Regions from separate parts of the Zhenhengia sp. genome, predicted to be linked through region 2. Evidence: riboswitches for the same ligand, from Rfam matches in the RefSeq annotation. Region 2 holds a riboswitch; the other holds the start of a gene.
The links. Region 2 has a riboswitch for preQ1 ahead of ACLTBU_RS05395 (nucleoside hydrolase). Riboswitches for the same ligand answer to the same signal wherever they lie in the genome.

Region 1: it holds a riboswitch for preQ1, as region 2 does, so the genes downstream of both, ACLTBU_RS14190 (ECF transporter S component) here and ACLTBU_RS05395 (nucleoside hydrolase) in region 2, are expected to answer to the same signal.

What each region holds. Positions count from the first base shown of each region.
Region 1 is NZ_JBKVCH010000014.1:72,917-77,352, forward strand. It holds gene ACLTBU_RS14180 (multicopper oxidase domain-containing protein) at 99-995, shown strand; gene ACLTBU_RS14185 (DUF3298 domain-containing protein) at 1,215-2,015, opposite strand; gene ACLTBU_RS14190 (ECF transporter S component) at 2,114-2,692, opposite strand; PreQ1 riboswitch class I at 2,790-2,834, opposite strand; gene ACLTBU_RS14195 (hypothetical protein) at 2,963-3,112, opposite strand; partial or broken gene ACLTBU_RS14200 (DUF2089-like zinc ribbon domain-containing protein) at 3,234-3,371, opposite strand; partial or broken gene nhaA (Na+/H+ antiporter NhaA) at 3,914-4,436, shown strand, end outside.
Region 2 is NZ_JBKVCH010000003.1:281,616-286,051, forward strand. It holds gene ACLTBU_RS05385 (dicarboxylate/amino acid:cation symporter) at 1-202, shown strand, start outside; gene ACLTBU_RS05390 (radical SAM protein) at 391-1,080, opposite strand; gene ACLTBU_RS05395 (nucleoside hydrolase) at 1,082-2,050, opposite strand; PreQ1 riboswitch class I at 2,149-2,192, opposite strand; gene ACLTBU_RS05400 (SNF2-related protein) at 2,262-4,358, opposite strand.

The DNA.
Region 1 (4,436 bases), on a different contig from region 2:
ATGATACATCCCATCAGCTAGATAACCCGCTTTATATCCCTGCATATACTTCTCTCCCCTTTAATATATTTATACAGATAGAATTTAGGAGGCTTTCTATGGTTATTACGCCAGGTATTAAAGATTTACCTTATACCTATGATGAGGGTATTAAATATTTTACTTTAATTGCAGAAGAAATTGTATGGGAATTAGTTGATGGGATTTTTGTAAAAGCATGGGGCTATAATGGTTCTACGCCAGGACCTACTATACGTGTTTTCCCAGGAGACAGAGTATGTATCAGGGTTATTAATCATTTACCTGAAAGAACAAGTGTGCACTGGCATGGCTTAGAGGTCCCTAATATTATGGATGGTGTTCCTCCTATTGAGCCCTCTCCTTATATTGAGCCTGGAGAATATTTCGATTATACCTTTACCATTAATAATCCACCTGGTACTTATATGTATCATTCCCATGTCAATGTATCTATACAAGATAATGCTGGTCTTCTTGGCGGCCTTATTGTAGAAGATCCACGTATGCAAAATCGTAAGAAATATAAAGATTATCTCTGTCTTCTTCAAGAATGGGCTATCGGTGCATTGCCTTGGGGAGACTTAACGAAAGGTACTTATGATTTAACCTTTGTAAAACCTGAATTTAACTTTTTCACCATTAATGGCAAATGCTACCCTGATACGAAGCCTCTCCCTGTAGAATATGGTGATACAGTTAGAGTACGCTTTGGCAATATTCAAATGCATCATCATCCTATGCACCTTCATGGTCATCAATTTCGAGTGGTAGGTGCTGATGGTTTCCCCATTGCAAGAGACACTCAGATTTATAAAAATACTATACTTGTAGCTTCTGGTGAGACATGGGATATTCGTTTTCTAGCCAATAATGAAGGCATTTGGCCTTTCCACTGCCATATGCCACATCATGTTACTAATAACGGGACACCTCCTGTGGGCGGCATGTTTACCACAGTCAATTATCAATCCTAAACGGTGTAAAAATAAAATAGCAATTAAAGTATTCAATGTAATAACTGTATTTGCAAAGAGACACTCCTATATGAAGTGTCCCTTTTATCTCCTAGAATTTAAGTTTATTTTATCTTTTCTATAATTTGTATATAAAATTATCCACAATTCTTATATTTTTTTCTTAAGTTAGTCACCGTTACATTCATTCTTCCCCACTTTTAGTGTATAACTTATCCTTTAAGGAAGATAGCATGGTTTAATAAAGGTAAGTTCATTATAAGGAATGGTAAATTCCAATATGCCTACTGCATGTGGTGTAATAATATACTCATTACTAATAATAACAAGTCCTTGGTCAGAAAAATACCAAGTGTCTTCTGTCAGAATATCTTTTATATGTGCTTCATAATCCTCAGATAAATAATCTTTATACGCTGCTTTTTGAACGGCTTTTAATATATAGGCGTGAATGACTTCCCTTGCTTTACACTCATCTTTAGTAATATCCTTTAATGTTAGACGCATGCCTGTACAAGGATTGAAATTCTGCGCAAATCTTGTTGCATTAGGGTGTGCGCCACCCGTATATTCATTATTATTTTGAATAAAACTGATGACCTTATTATCTACTCTTCCTGTAGTATAAATCCTGCTTAAACTATATCCTGCCCAGTATTTCTTACTCTCTTTAGTCCGTGCACTATAATCCTTTTTGGCCATTTTGACATATTGTTTCTCCATCTTTTCGAAGGCCTTCTCTTTTCCTTCATAGAAATCATTTATATCACATGTAGCTTTCTTATTATTTTCTATAGTGACTACCGGGCTATTCCCCTCTACTACAAGCATAACCACACCATCTTTATTCTTAATGGTGCTATCTAAGTCTTTATACTGTATATCAATCTTAAACTGAGACTGCTTTGCACATTCCGATGGACAGCTTATCTTTTGGCTATGACTTAAAGGCCTAGCATAAGTCGTTATTGAATGAAAACTTATCACAAGCATTAAACTCAGTACTAAATATCTTTTCATATTAACACTCCTTATGAATAACTAACTTTTAAGCTTATTATGACAAAATAAAAGAGCTATTACTCCTTAATCTAAGAAGTCATAGCTCTTTTCTCTATTTAACTCATATGGCGAATTCGTGCTTTAAAAGACTTAGGACATACTCTAAGTACTGCAGCTACTAAAAATACACCAGTTAACTTATCTATGTAATCTGTTAACACCTGCGTACTAAATACACTTATCACATCGGGCACACCTAATACCTTTAAAATCTGAACGATATAAGATGATCCTGAGGATGTAATACCTCCAAATACATAAGCGGCAATACATGCGCTAATAAATGAGGTTGGTATAGTGATGATTAAAGCACCCAATGGTGTCTTTTTGCCTTGTAGCATGCCTTTCTCATACATAAGCCCCGCAATAAATCCTGTTGCTATTTGTGATGGTATAAAATAAAGTGCATAAGGATCTGTTGTAAATCCTCCTACCAAATTACTTCCTATACCTGCTAATAGGGCATACTTAGGGCCTAGTAAGCTAGCAACCATCAGTGTACCTATGGCATCTAAATAAATAGGCAGTTTAAACTGCAAGGCTATAAATCCTCCTACCATATTCATGGTAATACCTAGTGCTACCAACGTAAGTGCTCTCGTACTTACCTCTTGTTTTGTTTTGTCTTGCTTCATATCTTTTCCTCCTTAAAGATGTAATATAAGGAGAACCATACGATTTTTTTCCAATAAAAAATCGTATCTAAGGATACGACTATAGTGTCACGCTATAAATACCTTAGTTTTTTATACTGGGAGGTTCTCGAACCAGTTTTTATTTTCTTTGTTAATGGTATCATTTTATGATGTATTTAGCAATAAAATTCTATAATAGTAACACTAAAATAATTATGCTACCTTTCCATATATACCCTATATATATGGAAAGGTAGCATATTCTCTGCATTATTTATTTGTTTCTTTATTTTCTTCTGCTTTTTGAGCTTCTTCTTTTCTTGATTTTAAGATAAATGCACCTAACTTTTGAAAAGCTTCATCATAAGAGATAGGCTGTACTTCTTTTGTTTCATCTATGATTTGTTTGTTATTTTCCATCGTGCTTAAACTCCTTCTATAAAAGTTCTACCTTTATACTATACCTTTTATAGAAAAACTTGTACAGTCACTTCTTGATTAAACGATAAGGGTTACCCCGTTACCTTCTGAATCTTCTATCCCTACACCTAATAAAAGTCTCAATAAAATACAGCTGTTCTGCCGATAAATATTCAAACCTAGACAACTTGAAGTCATTCTCAATGACTGTCTGACAACGATTGCATCTTAAATACTGTACAGACTTCTCTCTTTTTATTCTTTATTTCTTTATCTTTTATTAGCTCTTATATTTCTATTGAGAGCCGCTCTTATGTTTGAAAATAGCATGATTATTTTTTCCTTAAAACCAATAGAACCCTTTGGCTTTCTATCGCTTTTTATGAATTATGATTCATTTAATTTAATTTTATTTTTATTTTCCCTCCCCTAAACTAGGTAAAATTATTGACCAAGGTGTAATCTCATTATGCATAAATTTAAATATTTTATTTTTTTAAACTTTTTATATACCCTTTATATTCTTATCTCTTTATCCTATTTAACTTTTTTGCTCTTATGTATTTTCAAATTTTCTTTAATTCCTAAACGTTATTTATCTATTTCTTTTAGATTTTTTATGATTTCATTGCAATTATTTTTTATTTTAATTTCTATTGACTTTAACTTTTTACAGGAGTAGTATTTTGGACTGACAGTAAATGTACACAACAAGGAGTATCATCATGGCACATACACTAACTCATAAACCACACTTTATATCTATAAAAAAATTAAGTCACTCAGAGGTGTTTCCCAGGCTTACTTCTTATGGGGGCAACACTTATCTCTTTATTTATTGCAAATAGCCCTTTAGGTAAAGCTTATCATTATCTTTTAAGTGAAGTTGACCTATTAGGTAATTTCAATTTACATATGCTCGTTAACGATTTTCTAATGGCAATCTTCTTCTTATCTGTAGGGCTCGAAATTAAACATGAAATGCTTTATGGAAATTTATGTAGCATAAAAAAAGCTTCATTCCCTGTCATTGCAGCTTTAGGCGGTGTTATGATTCCTGCACTTATTTTCACCCTTTTTAACCTTGGTACACCTTTTATCCAAGGTGTAGGCGTACCTATTTCTACAGATATTGCCTTTGCTGTTGGGGTATTTATGCTCTTTAGAAAAAAATTCAATCCGTCCCTTAAAATCTTCTTATTATCTCTAGCTGTAGTAGACGACCTTATTTCTATTTTAGTCATCGGCCTTCTCTATTCTTCTGATATTAACTTTATAAGCTTAAGTATTGCACTCTTATTAGTAGGCGTACTTATGGCTATGA
Region 2 (4,436 bases):
TGTTATGCTTACAATGGTACTTAGTGCCATTAACCTACCAATTGAAGGTATTGCCCTTATTATGGGTATTGATAGAATTCTAGATATGATTCGTACGGGTATTAATGTTGCAGGCGATCACGTCTGTACACTCCTTATTGCTAAACAGGAAAATGAATTTGATGAAACTGTTTATAACCGTCCTATGGTAGATTTAGACTAAAAAAGAGCGTATTGCCATGAATGCAATACGCTCTTTTCATTTCTATTAAGCTTCTGGATTTAAAGCTGTCAGTACTTCTTCAGCTTCCTTTACTAGTATCATCGTTACATTATTTTAAAAGTATTCATCACTATACGTACTTATATTACAACTGATTTTTAATTAAGAATTAGGCAATTCTTTAAAATCTAGTCACCTACTCCAAAATCTGTATTATTATAGAGGACTTCTATTTTAGGATTTTCATCTAAAAACTTATATTTTTGTATAAACCACTGTACAAGCTCTTCATCTCTTTTCACTGTCGTTGTATTATCTATAAAAACATTAATGGTAGCATGGTCAAAATGCTTAAGAACAAGCTCCATATCCCTATCTATCATTGCTTTTGTTTGCCCTTTGATACCCACCATCATACACGGTGAATCAAAATACTTTTTCAGCTCATCTATAGATTTAAAATGAGCACTTTTATTAAGATACCCATTTCTAAAATCCTCATCAAAAGTCTCTACACCAATTTTAAAAGTAATAGGAATACCAAAGAAATCTCTCATTTCTTGAATTCTGTTTCTATACGCCCAATGACTCTCTAAGAAAAGCTTTTCAATGCCCTTTTCCTTAATAATAGCTTTAATTCTTTCTAATGTAGCCTGTGGCAGTTCAAAACAGCTTCCTGAATTAATAACTTCAAGTGCTTTATATTTACCTGTAATCTGCCCTAATACTTCAAAGTTTAGTGCGTTCATTTCCTCTTCATGAGTACCATTATCTAATATATAGTCACAGAAGCTACATTTTCCCCACACACAAGGAGATCCCTTTAACAGTACAATCTCTCTTATATTTTTATTAGTGACTTCACTATATCTATCCACTCTAGTATACCCCCTCCGTATGCTCAATAACTTCTTCATAACCTCTAAAGATGCGTTTTAAGAAGAAATCCATAAAGCGTTTTTCATCTACCGAAGTAAGAATTTTGGCATTGCGTTCTTTCCTATAAAAACTTGCTACATCTACCAATGTTTGGCCTATAGCAATGCCATCAGTAGCTACCTGTACATAGGAATCAAATCCATCGCATAAGCTTCTATCTATAAAATAGGCTACAGCAAGCGGGTCATTAATCACACATCCAATAATGCCTTCCTGCATCCAATGAAAATCTATATAAAAACGTGTTATTTCTGTTATAAACTTAGCCTTATTTTGATCTAACCTGTTAATAAATTCTATAATGTTAGGTGTGAGTACAATTTTTCTTGTAACATCTAGCCCTACCATATGTATTTTATGACCTAACATCTCATAAACATACTGCGCTGCATGAGGGTCTACCCAATAGTTAAATTCTGCTACTGGTGAGCAGTTACCATGTATCCTAAAGGCTCCTCCCATAGAAATACATTCATCTAAATACGTAAAAACTTCTTTATCCTTCATTAAGGCTTTTGCTAAATTGGTAAGTGGCCCCAATGCAATAATAGAAACTTTTTCATGAGTTCTTAAAGTGTCTAGAATAAAATCTACAGCGCCATCCCTGTAGCTTATACCTTCTACCTCTTCATAAAAATTCTCACCAAGACCATCCTCGCCATGGGTATCTTGCGCCGTTACAAGTTCTCTTTCAAGTGGATCTGTCTCTCCAACATATACAGGAATATGTAATGCTTCACACTTTTTAAGAACAATGAGTGCATTTTTAGCTCCCATATATGCTGGTACATTCCCACTACATACAGTAAGACCTAATACCTCTAGTTCTGGTGAATGGACCGCAAGCATAATGGCAAGTGCATCATCTATACCTGGGTCACAGTCAATAATTACTTTTCTTTTTTCCATATCTCTTTCCTCCTTAATAGTGGTTTTAAGGAGAACTATACGACTTTTCAACCTAAAAAAGTCGTATCTAAGGATACGACTATATACTGTCACTATACATGCCCTTAGTTTTTTATACTGGGAGTTCCCGAACCAGTCCTAACCTTATAAGTTTAGGTTTCAACAAGACATATACTAGCATTATTAGTTTTCTTTTTCAAGCTTACTTAGGTTAAATGCGCTCCATAAACAGCTCTATCATCTCTTCTTTTGATAAATGTTTAAAGATATTACCATTATTTAGTCCATCTGTCATGATTGCATCAATTAATTCTTTTTTACTTTCTTGCAGTTGCAACACTCTTTCTTCTACCGTTCCTTTAGCAATAAGCTTAACAACATTTACCACTTGCTCTTGCCCGATACGATGGGCCCTATCTGTAGCCTGATTCTCTACAGCTGGATTCCACCATGGGTCAAAGTGTACAACTATACTTGCACTTGTAAGGTTAAGCCCAGTTCCACCTGCTTTTAAAGAAATGAGAAAGACCTGTTTACTTTCATCCTGATTAAAATCCTCAACCAGATGCATACGTTTTGCTGCAGGCGTACTTCCATCTAAATAACTGTAAACAATATCTTCTTGTTCAAGTCTATCAGCTATCCCGCCTAGTACTTTAGTAAACTGTGAAAAGACAAGTATCTTCCTACCTTTTGACTCTTTAATAAGATTGACCAGGACTTCTAACTTAGAATTTTGGCCTTCATAGTTTTTCACAAGCCACTCTGGTGCTAGTGCTAGCTGTCTAAGCTTAGTCAAATAGGAAAAGGCCATAAACCCTGTACTTTCATCCTCTTCCATTTTTCTTTTGGCCAGCTGCGTATAGGAACGGTAAACACGCTCATGCTCCTTTTCTAAAGGTACATAATATACTTGCTCAATTTTATCTGGTAATTCTTTAGCAACTTCCTTTTTACTTCTTCTTAACATAAAAGGCTGAATCATTTGTTTCAGTTCCCCATACTGGTCTTCACCAGACATGAAAATCTTCTGGAATTTAGCTCGTGTATAAAGATAATCTGGCATAACAAAGTCAAAGATAGACCAGAGCTCTAAAAGGTTATTTTCAATAGGTGTACCTGTTAATGCAAATTTTACGTTAGCCTTAATACTTTTAATCACTTTTGTGAGGGTTGCATCTGGATTTTTAATGGTTTGCGCTTCATCAATTACACAATAATCAAAAACCTTTCCTGCATAGAAGGATGCATCATTTTTAAAAGTAGTATAAGTAGTAAGGAGTACATCATACTCTTTGTATTTATTAATAAGCTGGCTTCTTTCCTTGATACCATGTACAATAGCAACTTTAAGTGCTGGTGCAAATTTTTCTATTTCCTTCTTCCAGTTATAAAGAAGAGCCGTTGGTGTAATAACTAAGCTTTTCTGTCCCTTTCTTGCTAATAAGAAGGTAATGATTTGAAGCGTTTTTCCAAGTCCCATTTCATCTGCTAATACGCCGCCAAAGTTATAGGCTGCCAAACTATTTAAAAATTCGAAGCCTTTTACTTGATAATCTCTTAATGTAGCTTGTAAGGTTTCTGGCAATGTATCTTCTATTTTTTGTTTTCCTTTAAGCTTAGCCACCACATTAGCTACAAATCTTTGCCCTTCAAGAAAATCCATATGTTCATTTATATAACTTTCTAAGTATAAAGCTTTTTCATTAGGTATACGTAAATCTTCAAAGTCATTGAAGAGTCCTAATAAATCAATAAGCTTAAAAGTAGACTGTAATTTATCATCTGCTAAGTCTAAGCAGCTTCCATCTTGAAAACGGTACAGTTTTTTCTTTTCTTTATAGGCATTGTAAATTTTACGGTACTCACTTCGTTCTATTCCCTCAATATCAAATTCCATTTTCATATAGCCATTACGTCCTGGTGACATACTTACTGTTACCTCTGGGCTATAAATAACACCTTCATTCGAAACACCTTCTTCAGCTTGATGTTTCAAACTATCAAGACCTTTAAGCACTGTTGCCACTACATGAGGGCAAAGGGCCAAATTACTTGTAACACTTACATAGCTTTGACAGTCACAGCTTGCATCAATGGTACCCTTAAGCCCATTAATATTAGCCATACATGTATAATGTTGATGATGGTATTCATCTTTGACATTAGCATAGAATGTAGCCGTAACAGTCTCTACTCTAGCATACTCCCCAAAGACTTGTCCATTTTTAAAGAGTGCCTGCCCACTTACAAACTTCTGGCGATCTGTATTTAATTTTAAAAGCTCTGGTATTCTTTTTAAATCCATATGTTTCACCTCTTTCCGGAACATATAAAATCCTCAAACAACTATTCTTTAGCTAGTTTGAGGATTTTATACATTAAA